DNA from 2 places in the Blastococcus sp. SYSU D01042 genome. Region 2 is predicted to be linked to the other one. Evidence: predicted binding sites of a transcription regulator. Region 2 holds the regulator's gene; the other holds the start of a gene.

Region 1 (7,722 bases), on a different contig from region 2:
CGCCCGGGTCGGCGGCGAGCCGCTCGGCGCCCGCGGCCAGCCGCACGAGGTGGTCGCGCACCAGGTCGTGCAGGGGGCTCGCGCGCAGCCGCGGCGCCGCCGCGCGCACCACCTCCGGCGGCAGGGCGAGCAGCCCGTAGGGGATCTGGAACGCCCGAGAGCCGCCGGTCTCCTCCCAGGAGAACTCGTAGGGGGCGGTCAGGTCGCTGAGCATCAGCCGGCGGGCGGGCACCAGCGACCGGTGGCCGAACTGCCCGAACCGGCCCACGCCGCTGGACTGCACGGCGAGCGCGACCACCTCCGGGCTCTCCATCCGCAGGTGGCGGGTGGTGCGCACCAGCCGGAAGCCCGAGGCGTCGGTGGTGAAGAGGTTCGCCGCCCCGAAGTGCCACAGGTGCATGCGCGAGTGGACGCGGTCGTCGGGCCCCAGGTGCTCGATCCGGCACGGCACCGACGCCTGGTCGAAGGCCGCCCGGAAGGCGTCGACGCGGTGCTCGGGCGCGAGGGTGCGGGTGTCGAGCAGCTGCATCGACTCCTCCAGGTGGGTCGCTCGGACACGGCTCCCCGCACCGGCCGGTCCAGGGTGGCAGAGCGCGGGCGCGCCCGGAACCGGCGCGTGCGCGCAGGAGCCGGAGCCGTGCACGCAAGGCCGATCGCACGCGCACCGGCGGTGCCACGCTCCCGCTCCATGACCGACATCCCCGCGCCCCGCCCGTCCCTCCGCGGTCCCGCTGCCGGCGGTCCGGACACGATCGTCCTCGTGCACGGCTTCTGGGTGACCCCCCGGAGCTGGGAGCACTGGAAGGCCCGCTACGAGGGGGCGGGCTACCGCGTGCTGACCCCCGGCTACCCCGGCTTCGAGGTGGAGGTCGAGGCGCTCAACGCCGACCCGACGCCGATCGCCGAGCTGACCCTGCCGGCGATCGTGGCCCACCTGGAGGAGGCCCTGGCCGGCCTGGACCAGGAGCCGATCCTCATCGGCCACTCCGCCGGCGGCACGCTGGTGCAGCTGCTGATGGACCGCGGCCACGGCGCGTCCGGGGTCGTCCTCAACTCCGCACCCACCGAGGGCGTGCGGGTGCTGCCGCTGTCGCAGCTGAAGTCGACCTTCACCGCCTTCAAGAACCCGGCCAACCGGCACCGGGCCGTGCCGCTCAGCTACGAGCAGTGGCGCTACGCCTTCACGAACACCTTCCCCGAGGACGAGTCGCGCGCCCTCTACGAGCGCTACCACGTACCGGCGTCCGGCCGGATCCTGTGGGACTCGGTGCTGGCGAACTTCATGCCCGGGCCGCAGGACGCCGCCGTGGACTACGAGAACGAGGCGCGCCGGCCGCTGCTGTTCATCTCCGGCGGCGAGGACCACATCATGCCGCCGAGCGTGCAGCGCTCGAACGTCAAGCACTACACCTCGGCGGTGCTCACCGAGCACGAGGAGTACCCCGGTTACGCGCACCTGCTGCCCGCGCAGGAGGGCTGGGAGGCCATCGCCGACCATGCGCTGGCCTGGGCGCAGCGCCACGCCGTCGCACCGCGGCAGGCGGCCGGCACGCAGTGAGGGGGGTCCGGCTCACCCACGTCGGCGGGCCGACCGTGCTGATCGAGACCGGCGGCTGGCGTCTCCTGGTCGACCCGACGTTCGACGAACCCGGCCGGAGGTACGCCTTCGGCTGGGGGACGTCGTCCCGCAAGGTCACCGGTCCCGCGGTGCCTTCCGCCGCGGTGCTGCCGGTCGACGTCGTGCTGCTCAGCCACGACCACCACGCCGACAACCTCGACGACGCCGGCCGGGCGCTGCTGCCTTCCGTGGGCACCGTCGTCACCACCGCGGCGGGGGCGGCCCGCCTCGGCGGAGGCGCGCGCGGGCTGCGCACCTGGGGGACCACGGAGCTGAGCGCCCCGGGCCGGCCGACCCTCACCGTGACCGCCACCCCGGCGCGGCACGGCCCGCCGCTGAGCCGGCCGGTCGCCGGGCACGTGATCGGCTTCGCGCTCGAGTGGCCGGGCCAGGAGGACGGCGTGCTGTGGATCTCGGGCGACACCGTGCTGTTCGGCGGGGTCCGGCAGGTGCTCGACCGGTTCCGCGTCGACACCGCCCTGCTGCACCTGGGCGGCGTGCGCTTCCCGGTCACCGGTCCGCTGCGGTACTCGATGACCGCGCGCGAGGCGGTGCGGCTGTGCCGCGACGGGGAGCCCCGCACGGTGGTACCGGTGCACTACGAGGGGTGGTCGCACTTCCGGCAGGGGCGCGCCGCCGTGGAGGCGGAGCTGGCTCGGGCGCCGGCCGAGGTGCGGGACCGGTTCCGCTGGCTGCCGCTGGGCCGGCCGGTCGAGCTGCTCACCGGGTGACGGCGAGCCGGTGCCAGGTGCGCACGCGGCCCGGCTGGGCCGCCTGGCAGGTCAGCCGCACCGCCTCGGGCGCCGGCCGGCTCTCCACGACGACGGTCACCGGCCCGCCGTCCGCGGCCAGCGCCACCTCCCAGCGCTCGACGCCGGCGGCGGGGTCCGGCAGCCGCGTCGCGCCGAGGGGGGCGAGGTCCTCGACGCCCAGGAGCCCGAGCTCCTCGCGGGCGCCGTGCTGGGCGGCCTGCACGGGCGCCGGCAGGCCGGCCCGGCCCCGGAGCCAGGCCAGCGCCACCTCCCCCCGCGCGTGCGCCGCCACCAGCAGGCCGCCGTCGCCGGGCACCTGCCCGTAGTAGAAGCCGTGGGGCAGGACGACGACGTTGGCGGCGAACCGGTCGCCGCCGAGGTGGCTGCACTCCCAGACGTCGGGTGCCGGCATCGTGCGGGCCAGGGGCCGGCCGCGCAGCGCGCAGCAGGCGTCGTGCCCGCCGTGCGTGCAGACCAGGTAGGTGTCGCCGGTCGCCGGCTCGCCCACGGAGCCGTCCAGAGGGGCGGTGAGGAGCTCGGCGTCCGAGGACCGCACCGACCACCACAGGCCCTCGCGCCCGGGCCGGCTGTCCGCGTACGCCCAGCGGCCCCGGGCGTCGGCCAGCCGGTCGCCGGGGCGGCGGACGAGGAGCACCCGCACGTCCTCCCGCCGGGCCCGCTCGGCCAGCAACGGGGCGATCCGCGCGTCGAAGCGCGACTCGGTCAGCGCCTGCCGGCCCCACGGGCCGGGCTGCTCCACCAGCAGCCAGCGCTGCACCGGCGAGGCGGTCGCGATGCCGCTGTCACCGCGCGCCAGCGCCTGCACCGAGCAGCGGTCGGGACCCAGCCGCCCGGCCGGCAGCGGCGGGAGGTCGGTGCGGCAGAAGTCGTCGGCGGGTGGGAGGTCGGCGGTGGTCACGGCCCGGGCGCTGCGTCCGGGACCACCGCGACCGACTCGGTGACCAGTCGCCGGGCCAGGGTGGTCCGCTCGTCGGCCTCGAGGCCGGGCAGGTCGCCCACCTTGAGCTCACCCACGGCCAGGAGCTCGGTCAGCGCCGGGCGCGCCGACGCCGGGAAGGTGTGCGTCCGGCGGCCGCCGAGCAGGGTCACCCGGCCGTCGTCCCCGTCGCGCAGCACGCAGCGCAGCCGCCGGCGCAGGCGGAGGACGGTGTCGGCGGTGATCGCCGCCGCGGCGGCGGACTGGGCCAGCGGCGCCACGGGCTCGGGCCGCACCTGCGCCCAGGTGCGGACGCGCAGTCGCTCGGCGACCTCGGCGGGGTCCACCCGGCCGAGCCACTCGCGCAGGCCCTCGACGACGGCGGTGACGTCGTCGCGGAGGGCGTCGGGGTCGGCGACGTCGACGCCGAGGGGCAGCGACCCGCGCAGCGCCGGGTCCTCGGCGGCCAGGGTGCGGACCAGGTCCAGCGCCGCCTCGGCCGCACCCCATCGGGTCACCGAGTGGACGCCGATGGTCAGGTGGGCGCTGATCTCGCCGAGCGCGGTGGCCGAGTGCAGGAAGCCGCGCGGGAGGTAGAGCACGTCGCCGGGCTCGAGGACGGCGTCGATCACCGGCTCGCGCTCCGCGGCGGCGGCGACGTCCTCGCGGCGGTCGGTCCACACCTGGGTGCGCAGCGGGTCGGGCAGCACCGGCTCGTGGATCCGCCAGTGCTTCTGCCCGGCCACCTGCAGCACGAAGACGTCGTGCACGTCGTAGTGGGGGTCGAAACCGCGGGAGGACGGCGGGGTGATGTACGCGTTGACCTGGGTGGGGTGGCCGAGGTCGGCGGCGAGCTGGTCGGCGAACTCGATCAGCGGCGGCCACAGCCGGTGCAGGCCCTGCAGCACCACGGTGCTGCCGTCGGCGAACAGCCGGAGCACGGCGTCGGAGCTCACCTGGTCGGCGACCTCGGCGCCGGCGCCGCCGGAGGTGGTGAAGCGCTTCGGGTCGACGACCTGGCCGTCCTTGGCGATGCGCAGGAACGGCGTGCGCAACCCCCGCCGGGAGAGCAGCTCGTCGACCGCGGCGAGGTCGAGCAGGTCGGTGAAGGTGTTGCCGGTGTCCGCGGCCCGGGTCAGCAGGGGGTGACGGCCCCAGTGCTCCCGCGCGAAGTCGTCGGGCTCGGCGTTCGTGCAGCGCCGCAGGGCCGGGCGGAGCGAGTGCTCCACCCGGCCCTGCGGGGCAGGGTTCTCGGTCAGGCCGAACCGTCCGCGCCACCGTCGGCGCCGCCGTCCGCGCCGCCGTCGGCACCGCCGTCCGCGCCGCCGTCCGCGCCGCCGTCGGCGCCACCGTCGGCACCGCCGTCGGCGCCGCCGTCGTGGCCGCCGGGCGTGCCCGCCGCGCCGTGGTCGGCCGCGCCCGCGCTGCCGTCGGCCGGGCCGTGGGCACCGCTGTCCGCGCCGCCGTCGGCCCCGCCGTCGCCGCCGCTGGTCATCTCGTCGTCCAGAGCCATGGGCTCCTCCGCTCGTGTCGGTTCGGGCCGCCGGGGACGGCGGCTCTCCACAGCTGTGTTACCTCCCGCATCCTGGCCCGACACCTGCGCTCCCACCAGCGGGGACGACGCCCGGGTCACGACTGGGACACGGGGCCGTGCCGCGAGCGCGCCGCCCACCGCCGGGGTCGGTAGTGTCTCCACGGATGCGAACACGTGTTCGAACGGAGGGCGCGGAGTGGGCGGACGGGCGCAGGGGTGCACCGTGCTGCACGTCGACATGGACGCGTTCTTCGCCAGCGTCGAGGTGCGGCGGCGCCCGGAGCTGGCCGGCACCCCGGTGATCGTCGGTGGGGCGGGCAACCGCGGCGTGGTCACCTCGGCGACCTACGAGGCGCGGCGCTACGGCGTGCACGCGGCCATGCCCACCGCCCGCGCGCTGCGGTTGTGCCCGACCGCGACGGTGCTCCCCGGCGACCTGGCGCTCTACGCGGAGGTCTCCCGGTCGGTGATGGCCCTGTTCCGCTCGATCACCCCGCTGGTGGAGCCGCTGAGCATGGACGAGGCATTCCTCGACGTCTCCGGTGCCGGTCGCCGGCTGGGCGACGCCGCCGAGATCGGCGAGTACCTCCGCGCCCGGGTCTTCGACGAGCAGGGCATCACCTGCTCGGTCGGCGCCGCGGGCAGCAAGTTCGTCGCCAAGCTCGCCTCCACCTCGGCCAAGCCCGACGGGATGCGGGTCGTCCGGCCGGCCGAGGTCATGGACTTCCTCCACCCGCTGCCGGTGGGCGCGCTGTGGGGCGTGGGCCCCAAGACCGAGGAGCAGCTGCTGCGGCTCGGGCTGCGCACCGTGGGCGACCTCGCGCACGTGCCGGCGCGGACCCTGCAGCGCGCGCTGGGGCCGGCCGCCGGCGCCCACCTGCACGAGCTGGCGTGGGGGCGCGATCCCCGCCGGGTGGTCCCCGACGAGCCGGAGAAGTCCACCGGCCACGAGGAGACCTTCGGCACCGACGTCGACGACCCCGCGGTCATCCACCGCGAGCTGCTGCTGCTCGCCGAGCGGACGGCGGGCCGGCTGCGCTCGGGCGGCTGGCTGGCCCGGACGGTGAGCATCAAGGTGCGCTTCGCCGACTTCGCCACGATCACCCGCAGCCGCACCCTCGACGTCCCGACCGACGTCGGGCAGGAGCTCTACGACACCGCCCGCGCGCTGTTCGACGCGCTGGGGCTCGACCGGGCCCGCATCCGGCTGGTCGGGGTGCGCGCCGAGCGGCTGGTGGAGGCCGGGTCGGCGCCCCAGCAGCTCGAGCTCGGCGCCCGCGAGCACGGCCGGCGCGACGCCGAGCTGGCCGCCGACCGGGCCGCCCGGCGGTTCGGTGCGGGAGCGGTGCGGCCGGCCACCCTGCTGCACCGCGACGGGCGCCCGGGACGGTCCGGCGGGGCCGCCGGAGGCCGCCCGCGACCGGCCGTCCGGAACCCGGAGGGGTGACCCGCGGCGGTTCGCCCGAGGCGCGCCGTATCGTCACCTTTCGCGCCCCGCCAAGGGCTCGTATCCTCGAAGCCACCGTCGGGGGAGCCCTCCGACGGTCCTGGCTCCGCCCACCTGGAGGTCGACGTGCCGCTCTCCGAGCACGAGCAGCGTCTGCTGGAGCAGATCGAGCGCGCCCTCGTCGACGACGATCCGAAGTTCGCCTCGTCCGTGCGCACCGGTGACCGCCGCCTGAAGGCCCGGCGCCGGCTGCAGATCGGCGCCGCCCTCGTCGTCGTCGGCTTCGCCGTGCTGGTCGGCGGCGCGGTCGCCGAGTCCGTGGTCCTCGGCGTCGTCGGCTTCCTCGTCGCCTTCGGCGGCGCGGCCCTCGCCGTCCTGAACTACAAGGTCGCCACCGGCGCGGTCGAGCCCGGCTCGGCCCCGGCCGGTGGCCGCGGCCCGGCCGGCCCCGCCCGGGGTGCCCGGGCCGGGCGCACCGGCCGCCAGCCGCTGAAGAGCCGCCTCGAGGAGCGCTTCCGCCGCCGCTACGACCAGTAGCCGCTAGCCCTCCGCACGTCCCGCCCGCAGCCGCCGTCCCCCCGGACGGCGGCTGCGTCGCATCTCCGGCCGCGTCCACGCCGGGAGCCCCGCCCGCACCGCCGCAGGCAGCGAGGCCGGCCAGCACGCCGCCCGCAGCCGGGTCCGCCGGTCGACGGTGCCGCGCAACGCCCGGCGGGCGGTGCGCAGGTCCGCGACCAGCCCGTCCTCGTGCCCCTCGGCCGCAGGCCCGTAGCTGGCGCGCTCCTCGGCCCGGGCCAGCCGGTCGATCGCCGCGCCGCCCCCGGGGCCGCCCGTCCGCCCGGCCAGCGCACGGCCGGTCTCGCGGGGCGTCCACGCCGGGTCGCGGCCGAGTCCGAGGTCGTCGGCGGTGGCCGAGAGCTCGTCCCACAGCGCCCGGGCCGTCCCCAGGGCCAGCCGGCGGCGCCGCTGGAGCAGCCGCAGCCCGCCCGGTGCCGCGGCCGCAGCCACGACCAGCAGCACCAGCCCGGTGCGGGCCGGCCACGACCGGCCCTCCGCAGGGGTGTCGGCCGGAGCGGCGTCGAACGCGCCGGGGTCCGGGCCGAGCGGCCCGAGCGGGTCCAGGAAGGAGAGATCCTCGGGCGCGAGCTCCGGCTGCTGCTCGACCGCCTGCTCCGGCGCGTCCTCCACCTCCACCCGCGGGGCCCAGGGCAGCTCGGACCGGCGGGACTCGTCGATCGGCGTCGGGTCGAAGGGCACCCAGCCGAACCCGGCGAAGAAGACCTCGACCCAGGCGTGCGCGTCGTCGCTGGTGACCAGCCGGGAGCCGTCCTCCACCGGGTCGCCGGGGGTGTAGCCCAGCGCCACCCGGGACGGCAGCCCGGCCGCCCGCACCATCGCGGCCATCGCCCCGGCGTACTGCTCGCAGTACCCGCG
Region 2 (7,722 bases):
GACCTGCTCGAGGACGGCGCGGTCGTCTCCCGCACCACCTCGCTCGAGTGGGACCGGCTGGTCCTCGTCCCCGGCTCGGTCACCCGGCAGTTCGACATCCCGGGTGTCGCCGAGCGGGCGCACGGGGTGAAGACGCTGGTGGAGGCCCGCTACCTGCGCGACCACCTGCTCACCCAGATGGACCGCGCCGACGTGCTGCCCGACACGCCCGAGGGTCGCGCGGAGAAGGAGCAGCGGATGACCGTGGTCGCGGTCGGCGCGGGCTACACGGGCACCGAGATCGTCGCCCAGCTGCAGCACCAGCTCGCCGCCGTCGCCTCGCGCTGGGAGCGGGTCACGCCCTCCGACGTCCGCTTCGTGCTCGTCGACCTCGCGCCGACCGTGCTCCCCGAGCTGGGCCCGCAGCTGGGCGACATCGCGCTGTCCGCGCTGCGCCGCCGCGGTGTGGACGTGCGCCTGGGCGTGACCGTCCGCGAGGCCCGGGACACCGAGATCGACCTGACCGACGGCACCACCGTGCCCAGCCGCACCCTCATCTGGGGCGCCGGGATCGTGGCCAGCCCGCTGGTCACCCGGGTGGGCAGCGAGCTGCAGCGGGGCCGCCTCGTCGTCGACCCCTTCCTGCGGGTGCCGGCGGCGCCCGGCGTCTACGCCGCCGGGGACGCCGCGGCGGTGCCGGATCTGGTCGTCGCGGAGAGGAACCGGGGCGAGGGTCCACCGCCGGTGACGCCGCCCACCGCTCAGCACGCCCAGCGGCACGGGCACGCGCTGGGCCGGAACGTCGCGGCGGACCTGGGCTTCGGCCGCGCCCGCCCGTACCGGCACCGCGACCTCGGCCTGGTCGCGGACCTCGGCGGGTGGGACGCCGTCGCCAAGCCGCTCGGCATCAGGCTGCGCGGGCCGCTGGCCAAGGCGGTGGCCCGCGGCTACCACCTGTACGCGCTGCCGGCGGTCACCAACCGGGTGCGGGTGGCCGTCGACTGGGCGCTGGCCGCGGCGCTGCCGGCCCAGGACGTGCAGATCGGCGCGATCCCGCGCGAGGCCGCCCTCGTGAGCACCGCGCAGCAGACGGAGCGGTACCTCGCGGGCTGACCGCCTGCCGTACCCGGGATGGACCCGGGCGGGTGGTGCGTTGTACCCGGCGATGACAACTCAGGTGCTTGGAACGCACGACCGTGCAACGCTGGAGACGATGACAACCGCTCAGAACCGCGCCATCCTCGACGACGCCGAGGCTCGCGTGGACAAGGCCGCGGCAGCCCGCGCCGCCGACGTGCGTCCGGCGCGCGACGAGGCCGACGACACCACCGGCAGCTACGACCTCGAGGCCCGTGGGGCGCTGCGCCGCGTCGCCGGTCTGTCGACCGAGCTGGCCGACGTCACCGAGGTCGAGTACCGGCAGCTGCGCCTGGAGCGCGTCGTGCTGGTCGGTGTCTGGACCGAGGGCACCCAGGCCGACGCCGACCGCTCCCTGGCCGAGCTCGCCGCCCTCGCCGAGACCGCCGGCTCGGAGGTCCTCGAGGCCGTGAGCCAGCGCCGCGACAAGCCCGACGCCGCCACCTACGTCGGCTCGGGCAAGGCCGCCGAGATTCGCGACATCGTCGCCGCGACCGGCGCGGACACCGTGATCTGCGACGGCGAGCTCACCCCCGGCCAGCTCAACCAGCTGGAGAAGGTGCTCAAGGTCAAGGTCGTCGACCGGACGGCGCTGATCCTGGACATCTTCGCCCAGCACGCGACGAGCCGGGAGGGCAAGGCGCAGGTCGAGCTGGCGCAGATGCAGTACATGCTGCCGCGGCTGCGCGGCTGGGGTGAGTCGATGTCCCGGCAGGCCGGTGGCCGCGTGGCCGGCGGTGGCGGCATCGGTACCCGCGGTCCGGGTGAGACCAAGATCGAGACCGACCGGCGGCGCATCCGCGCGCGGGTGAGCAAGCTGCGCCGGGAGATCGCCGGCATGTCCACGGCCCGCACCACGCAGCGGAGCAGCCGCGACCGCAACGCCACCCCCAGCGTCGCGATCGCCGGGTACACCAACGCGGGCAAGTCGAGCCTGCTCAACCAGCTGACCGGTGCCGGCGTGCTGGTGGAGAACGCGCTGTTCGCCACCCTGGACCCGACCGTGCGGCGGGCCGAGGGGCCCGACGGCCGGGAGTACACGCTCACCGACACCGTCGGGTTCGTGCGGCACCTGCCCCACCAGCTCGTCGACGCCTTCCGGTCGACGCTGGAGGAGGTCGCGGCGGCCGACCTGCTGCTGCACGTGGTCGACGGCTCGGACTCCGACCCGCTGGGCCAGATCAACGCCGTGCACGTCGTGCTGCAGGAGATCGACGCCTCCGCCGTGCCCGAGGTGATCGTCGTGAACAAGGTCGACGCGATGGACGAGGAAGCCGTCCTGACCCTGCGCCAGGCGCTGCCCGGTGCGGTCTGGGTGTCCGCCCGCACCGGCGCCGGCATGGACCAGCTGCGCGAGCTCATCGCCGCCCGCCTGCCGCACCCGGACGTCGACGTCGACGTGCTGGTCCCGTACGACCGGGGTGACCTGGTCGCCCGCGTCCACCGCGACGGCGAGGTGCTCGCCGAGGCGCACGAGGCCGGGGGAACCCGGCTCACCGCGCGGGTCGACGGCGCCCTCGCCGCGGCACTCGAGGGTTTCGCCGTCCCGGTCGGCTGACCGGGACGGCCGCGACCGGCTCGTCCAGGTCACGACGAGGTCACAGCCCGGTACGGTGAGCCCGTGACGAGCGGCGTGGTGCGCGACGCCGGCCCCCGGGGGACCACCTCCGGGCAGCCGGTGGGGCGGCCGTCGTGGTGGGCGGTGGTGGTCTGCCTCCTCGCCGGGGGGCTGATCACCCTGGACCTGCTGACCTGGGGGGCCACCGAGCGCCTCGACCTGCGGGTGTCCGACGTGGTGACGAGCTGGGGGCTGGCCGATTCGGCCGCCTACCCGCTGGTCTGGGTCGTGACGCAGCTGGGCGGCCGGGTGACGATCCTGGCCGTGCTGGTCGGGCTGGTCGGCTACCTCGCCTGGAGCCGGCGGACGCTGCTGCCCGTGCTCCGCGTGCTGGTCGCCGTGGTGCTGCTGACCGGTGCCGTCTACGCCATGAAGTACGGCACCGGTCGCACCGCACCGCGGTTCCCGGGCAGCTACTTCTTCCACGACGACGGCGCCTCGTTCCCGTCCGGGCACGTCGCCAACGCCGTGCTGATGTGGGGCGTGGCGCGGTGGCAGGCCGTCGAGTACGGGCTGCCCGTCCGGGTGCAGCAGGCGTTCTGGTGGCTGAGCGTCGTCGGGCCGGTGCTCACCGGGCTGTCGATGATCTCGCTGAACTTCCACTGGGTGACCGACGCCGTCGTCGGGGCGGCGGTGGGCGTCGTGCTGCTGGGCGTGGTTCACGCACTCGACGCAATCGTTCTGTCACGCTGGGTTCGTGCCCGAGCAGGCCGGCAGACCGCCTAGCGGCTTCGGAGGACGGCGAGCCACGCGAGCCATCCGGCTCGGCGCGGTGGTCCTCCTGGGTTCCCTCACGCCCGTCGCCGGCGCGGCCGGGGTCGCCGCGGCCGAGGAGGCCGCCCCGGCGGTGCGGTGCCAGATCACCGATCCCGCCCTCGCCGAGATATCCGGCCTGGTCGACCTCGGCGACCGGATGCTGGTCATGAACGACGGCGGGGACCGGCTCGGCGTCTCGGTGCTCGACGCGGCCTGCCAGGTCCTCGAGACCCGGACCGCGGCTGTCGACCCCTACGACCCGGAGGACCTCGCGCTCGGTGGCGACGGCACCCTCTGGCTGGCCGATGCCGGAGACAACACGGCCGTGCGCTCGACCGTGGCGCTGCTCGCGCTCCGCCCCGACGGTTCCGCGGGCGTCCACCGGCTCACCTACCCGGACGGCGCGCACGACTCCGAGGCGCTGCTGCTGGCGCCGGACGGCACGCCGTTCCTCGTCACGAAGGACGTGCTCGGCTCCAGCGGCGTCTACCGGCCCACCGCGCCGCTGTCGGCGGAGGCGACCGTGCCGATGGAGCGGGTGGCGACGGTCAACATGACGCTCACCGGGACCCCGGGCGGCCCGGTCGGCCGCGCCGGTCAGCTGATGATCACCGGGGGAGCGGTGGCCGGCGACGGGCACGCGCTGGCGCTGCGCACCTACACCGATGCCTACGTCTGGCCGCTGACCGGCTCCGACGTCCCGGCCGCCCTCGCCGGCACACCGGTGCGCATCCCGCTGCCGGAGTCGCCGCAGGGAGAAGCCATCAGCTTCACCGCCGACAACCAGCAGCTGGTCGTCGCCAGTGAGGGCGTGCCCAGCGACGTCGTGGTCGTCCCGATCCCCGCCGCCACCCCGGGGAGCGCGCCGGCGTCCTCGGGCGCTGCGGTGCCCACGCTCAGCGAGCTGACCGGCGACGGGAGGTCGGCCATCACCTCGGCGATCATCGCCGCGGTCGTCGCCACCCTGGTGGTGTGGATCTGGGGACTGGTGCGCCGGAGCAGGACCCGTCCCTGACCCGGGGCGGACGTCCGCGCCGGCCCCGTGGGGTGGGGCCGGCGGGGAGCTCGGATCAGACGCGCCGCAGGACGGAGACGACCCGGCCGAGGACCGTCGCGTCGTCGCCGGGGATGGGCTCGTACGCGGGGTTGTGCGGCAGCAGCCAGACGTGGCCGTCGCGGCGCTTGTAGGTCTTGACCGTCGCCTCGCCGTCGATCATGGCGGCGACGATCTCCCCGTTCTCCGCCGTCGGCTGCTGGCGCACGACGACCCAGTCGCCGTCGCAGATCGCCGCCTCGACCATCGAGTCACCGGCGACCTTCAGCATGAACAGGGTGCCCTCGCCGACCAGCTCGCGGGGGAGGGGGAACACGTCCTCCACCGCCTGCTCGGCCAGCACCGGACCACCGGCGGCGATCCGGCCGACCAGCGGCACGTAGGTCGGCGCCGAGAGCGGCTCGTCGGTGCCCGGAGCGGCCTCGGCCAGGGGCGCGGCCGGGCTCGAGGTGTCACCGGGCAGCCGGACGTCGAGCGCGCGCGGACGGTTGGGGTCGCGCCGCAGCCAGCCCTTCTTCTGCAGCACCGAGAGCTGGTGGGCCACCGACGAGGCCGACGACAGGCCGACCGCCTCGCCGATCTCGCGGACCGAGGGCGGGTACCCGCGCCGGTCGATGGAGTCGCGGATGACCTCGAGCACCCTGCGCTGGCGCTGGGTCAGCCCGTCGCCGTCGGTGCCGCGGTCGGGGAAGGAGCGCACCGACGCGGTGCTGCTGCCGGTGTCCGGTTCCGTCGTCGCGCTGCGCGTCCGCCGGCCGCCCGACGTCCCGCTGGTCTCCGCCACGTCTCCTCCTCGCCGGCCGCCGGTGCGGCCGTGCTGGTCGTCTCGCAGAGACCGTAGCGCCGATCATCGCGGCTTTCAAACAGGTGTTCGAAGAAAGTCGTCGCGTCGGGTCGCTTCTGTCGGTGGCGTCCGGTAGACATCGCACAGACGTTCGATTCGAACAACCGTTCGAGGACGTGGTGGGCATGCCGGGTCGGAGGAGTGGTCATGGGAAGCGTGGCGCAGGCCGTGGTGGAGTTCGACGAGGCCGTGCAGGCGCCGTGGCGCCCGCCGCTGGCGGGGGGCACGGCTCGGCGCGGGCAGTTGCGCGCTGTGCCGGACCCGGTCCGGCAGCCGTCGCCTCCCCGCCCGCCGGTGGAGCGGGCCGCGGTCGCGCCGGCGGCGGTGCGCCGCACCCCGTCGACGCCGGCGGCCCGGCCCGCGCGGCCCGCTCGTCCCGCGCCCCGGATGGCGCCCCCGGGTCACGGTCCGGTCGTCCCGGCCGCGCCCGGCCTCCGGCTCACCCGCCGCGCCCGGCGCCTGGGCGTCGTGCTCGGGCTGGCCGTCGGTGTCGTCCTCGGCTCGTGGGTGGGCTCGGCGGTCGCCGGCGGAGAGGAGGGCCTCCGCCTGGCCGGGGAGGTCAGCGTCGTGGTCGAGCAGGGCGACACGCTGTGGTCGATCGCGGCGGCCGTCGCGGGGGACGAGGAGGACGTGCGCGCCGTCGTCGCCGAGATCAGGGAGCGCAACGAGCTCCGCGACGCCGCCCTGGTCCCCGGCCAGGTGCTCGTCCTGCCGTGACCGGCTCGCGCACCCTGACCGACCCTCTCGGCGACAGGGCAACACCTCTCCAACCGGACGAGGTCGCTTCGTCAATCCTCGGTCCGGGCGCCTCCACGCAGAGTGGTGGAGCCAGCGCTTACGGTCATCGCGTGTCAGGTACCACGGACAGCCGCGCCGCTGTGTTCACCGGTTCCCCGCAGTCGGTCGAGGTCTACCAGGCCGGCACGTGGTGGTCGGGCGAGCTGCTGGGCTGGCGGCACGACGCCTCGGGCAGCTGTCAGATGTGGGTGCGCGTGGTCGTGGGCGGGGTCGAGGAGACGGCCTGGATCGACCTGGCCGCCCTCCGGCTCCCCGGCGCCGCCGCGCCGGCCCCGGGGGTCGGGGTGATCGACTCCCGCGTGAAGCAGGAGCTGCCGACCGCCCAGGCGGTCTCGGCCCTGCGCGGCCGGGCGCGCACCGGTGAGCCCGCCGCCACCGACGCGCTGCCGCTGCTCCGCGACGAGCCCGCTGCGGCCGGCGCGCCCGCCGTGGACGCCCCCACGGTCGCGGTCGCCCGCCCCGGCGGCCGTCGTCGCGCCCCCGAGACCGGCGAGGTGCCCGTGCTGTCCGCCCCGGCCGCCGTCCCGGCTGCCGCGTCGGCCGGGCGCCACCGTGCCCCCGCCGACCCCGGCCGGCACCGAGCTGCCGACACCGAGGTCTTCGCGGCCGTCTCCGACGCGACCGCCCAGCTGTCCGCCGTGGGCGCCGAGCACGCGCCCCCCGTCGAGGCGCGCCGCGCGGTCCGGCCGCACGCCGGCGCCGGGTGGACCGTCCCCGCTGCGCGCAGCCCCCGGGCGGAGGAGTCCTACGGCCGGTCGGAGGTCTGCACCGGCCGCATCGAGGTCGAGCCCGACCTCCTCACCCGTCCCATGCGGCTGAGCGACCTGGCACCGCACGCGCGGCGTCCCCGGGTGAGCGGCGCCGTCTCCGGCGCCTGACGGGCCGGCCCCTCGGCGGTTGACCCCGGGTCGGCCGCCGTCGGCTGTCCGCTGGTGTGCCCTCGCATGCCGCCGGTGTCCTCCACCCCTCCGCGGGTTGCCGAGTCGGCATGTCGCCGAGTCGACCCGTCGCCATGTCGACGGGTCGGTGCAGCGCGTCGCCGTCCTGGTCCGGCGCGTCGCGCGGGCGTGTCGTGTGACTGCTGGGAAGGCGTGTTCCTGCGGGTGACAGCAGTGTCGGGGCGGAACACGCCGACCGATGCACGTCTTGCACATCTAGTGGGGCCAGGCTTAGGGTTCCACTAGATCTAGTAGTTACAGAGCTGTAAGCCTTGTCCACACGCTGGTCCTCAGGTTCTCCCCGTGACGTCCACCGGATGTCCCCAGGAGGGTCCACAGGACGGCCGGGCGAGGCCGCCGAGGGAGGTGAACCGCGATGCGTTGCCCGTTCTGCCACAACCCCGACAGCCGTGTCATCGACTCGCGGGAGGCCGACGAGGGAGCCACCACCCGTCGTCGCCGGTCGTGCCCCCAGTGCAACCGCCGGTTCACCACCGTCGAGGAGGCCGTCCTCGCCGTCGTCAAGCGCAGCGGCGTGAGCGAGCCGTTCAACCGGTCCAAGGTGGTGGCCGGTGTCCGCCGGGCCTGCCAGGGCCGT

Evidence for each region. The regulator LexA, encoded in region 2, represses DNA repair genes until DNA is damaged. The targets are predictions, from matches to a motif close to TCGAACANNTGTTCGA.
Region 1: dinB (DNA polymerase IV) is a predicted target of LexA. The motif match lies at 5,008-5,023, and genes of this name have one in related genera.

What each region holds. Positions count from the first base shown of each region.
Region 1 is NZ_JBJGZM010000002.1:379,560-387,281, forward strand. It holds gene ACI79H_RS06060 (helix-turn-helix domain-containing protein) at 1-529, opposite strand, end outside; gene ACI79H_RS06065 (alpha/beta hydrolase) at 689-1,558, shown strand; gene ACI79H_RS06070 (MBL fold metallo-hydrolase) at 1,555-2,349, shown strand; gene ACI79H_RS06075 (sucrase ferredoxin) at 2,339-3,289, opposite strand; gene ACI79H_RS06080 (cupin domain-containing protein) at 3,286-4,536, opposite strand; gene ACI79H_RS06085 (hypothetical protein) at 4,563-4,820, opposite strand; gene dinB (DNA polymerase IV) at 5,065-6,288, shown strand; gene ACI79H_RS06095 (DUF3040 domain-containing protein) at 6,415-6,825, shown strand; gene ACI79H_RS06100 (transglutaminase family protein) at 6,829-7,722, opposite strand, start outside.
Region 2 is NZ_JBJGZM010000005.1:42,593-50,314, forward strand. It holds gene ACI79H_RS11145 (NAD(P)/FAD-dependent oxidoreductase) at 1-1,092, shown strand, start outside; gene hflX (GTPase HflX) at 1,193-2,674, shown strand; gene ACI79H_RS11155 (phosphatase PAP2 family protein) at 2,738-3,460, shown strand; gene ACI79H_RS11160 (hypothetical protein) at 3,507-4,505, shown strand; gene lexA (transcriptional repressor LexA) at 4,561-5,328, opposite strand; gene ACI79H_RS11170 (LysM peptidoglycan-binding domain-containing protein) at 5,536-6,105, shown strand; gene ACI79H_RS11175 (hypothetical protein) at 6,237-7,064, shown strand; gene nrdR (transcriptional regulator NrdR) at 7,501-7,722, shown strand, end outside.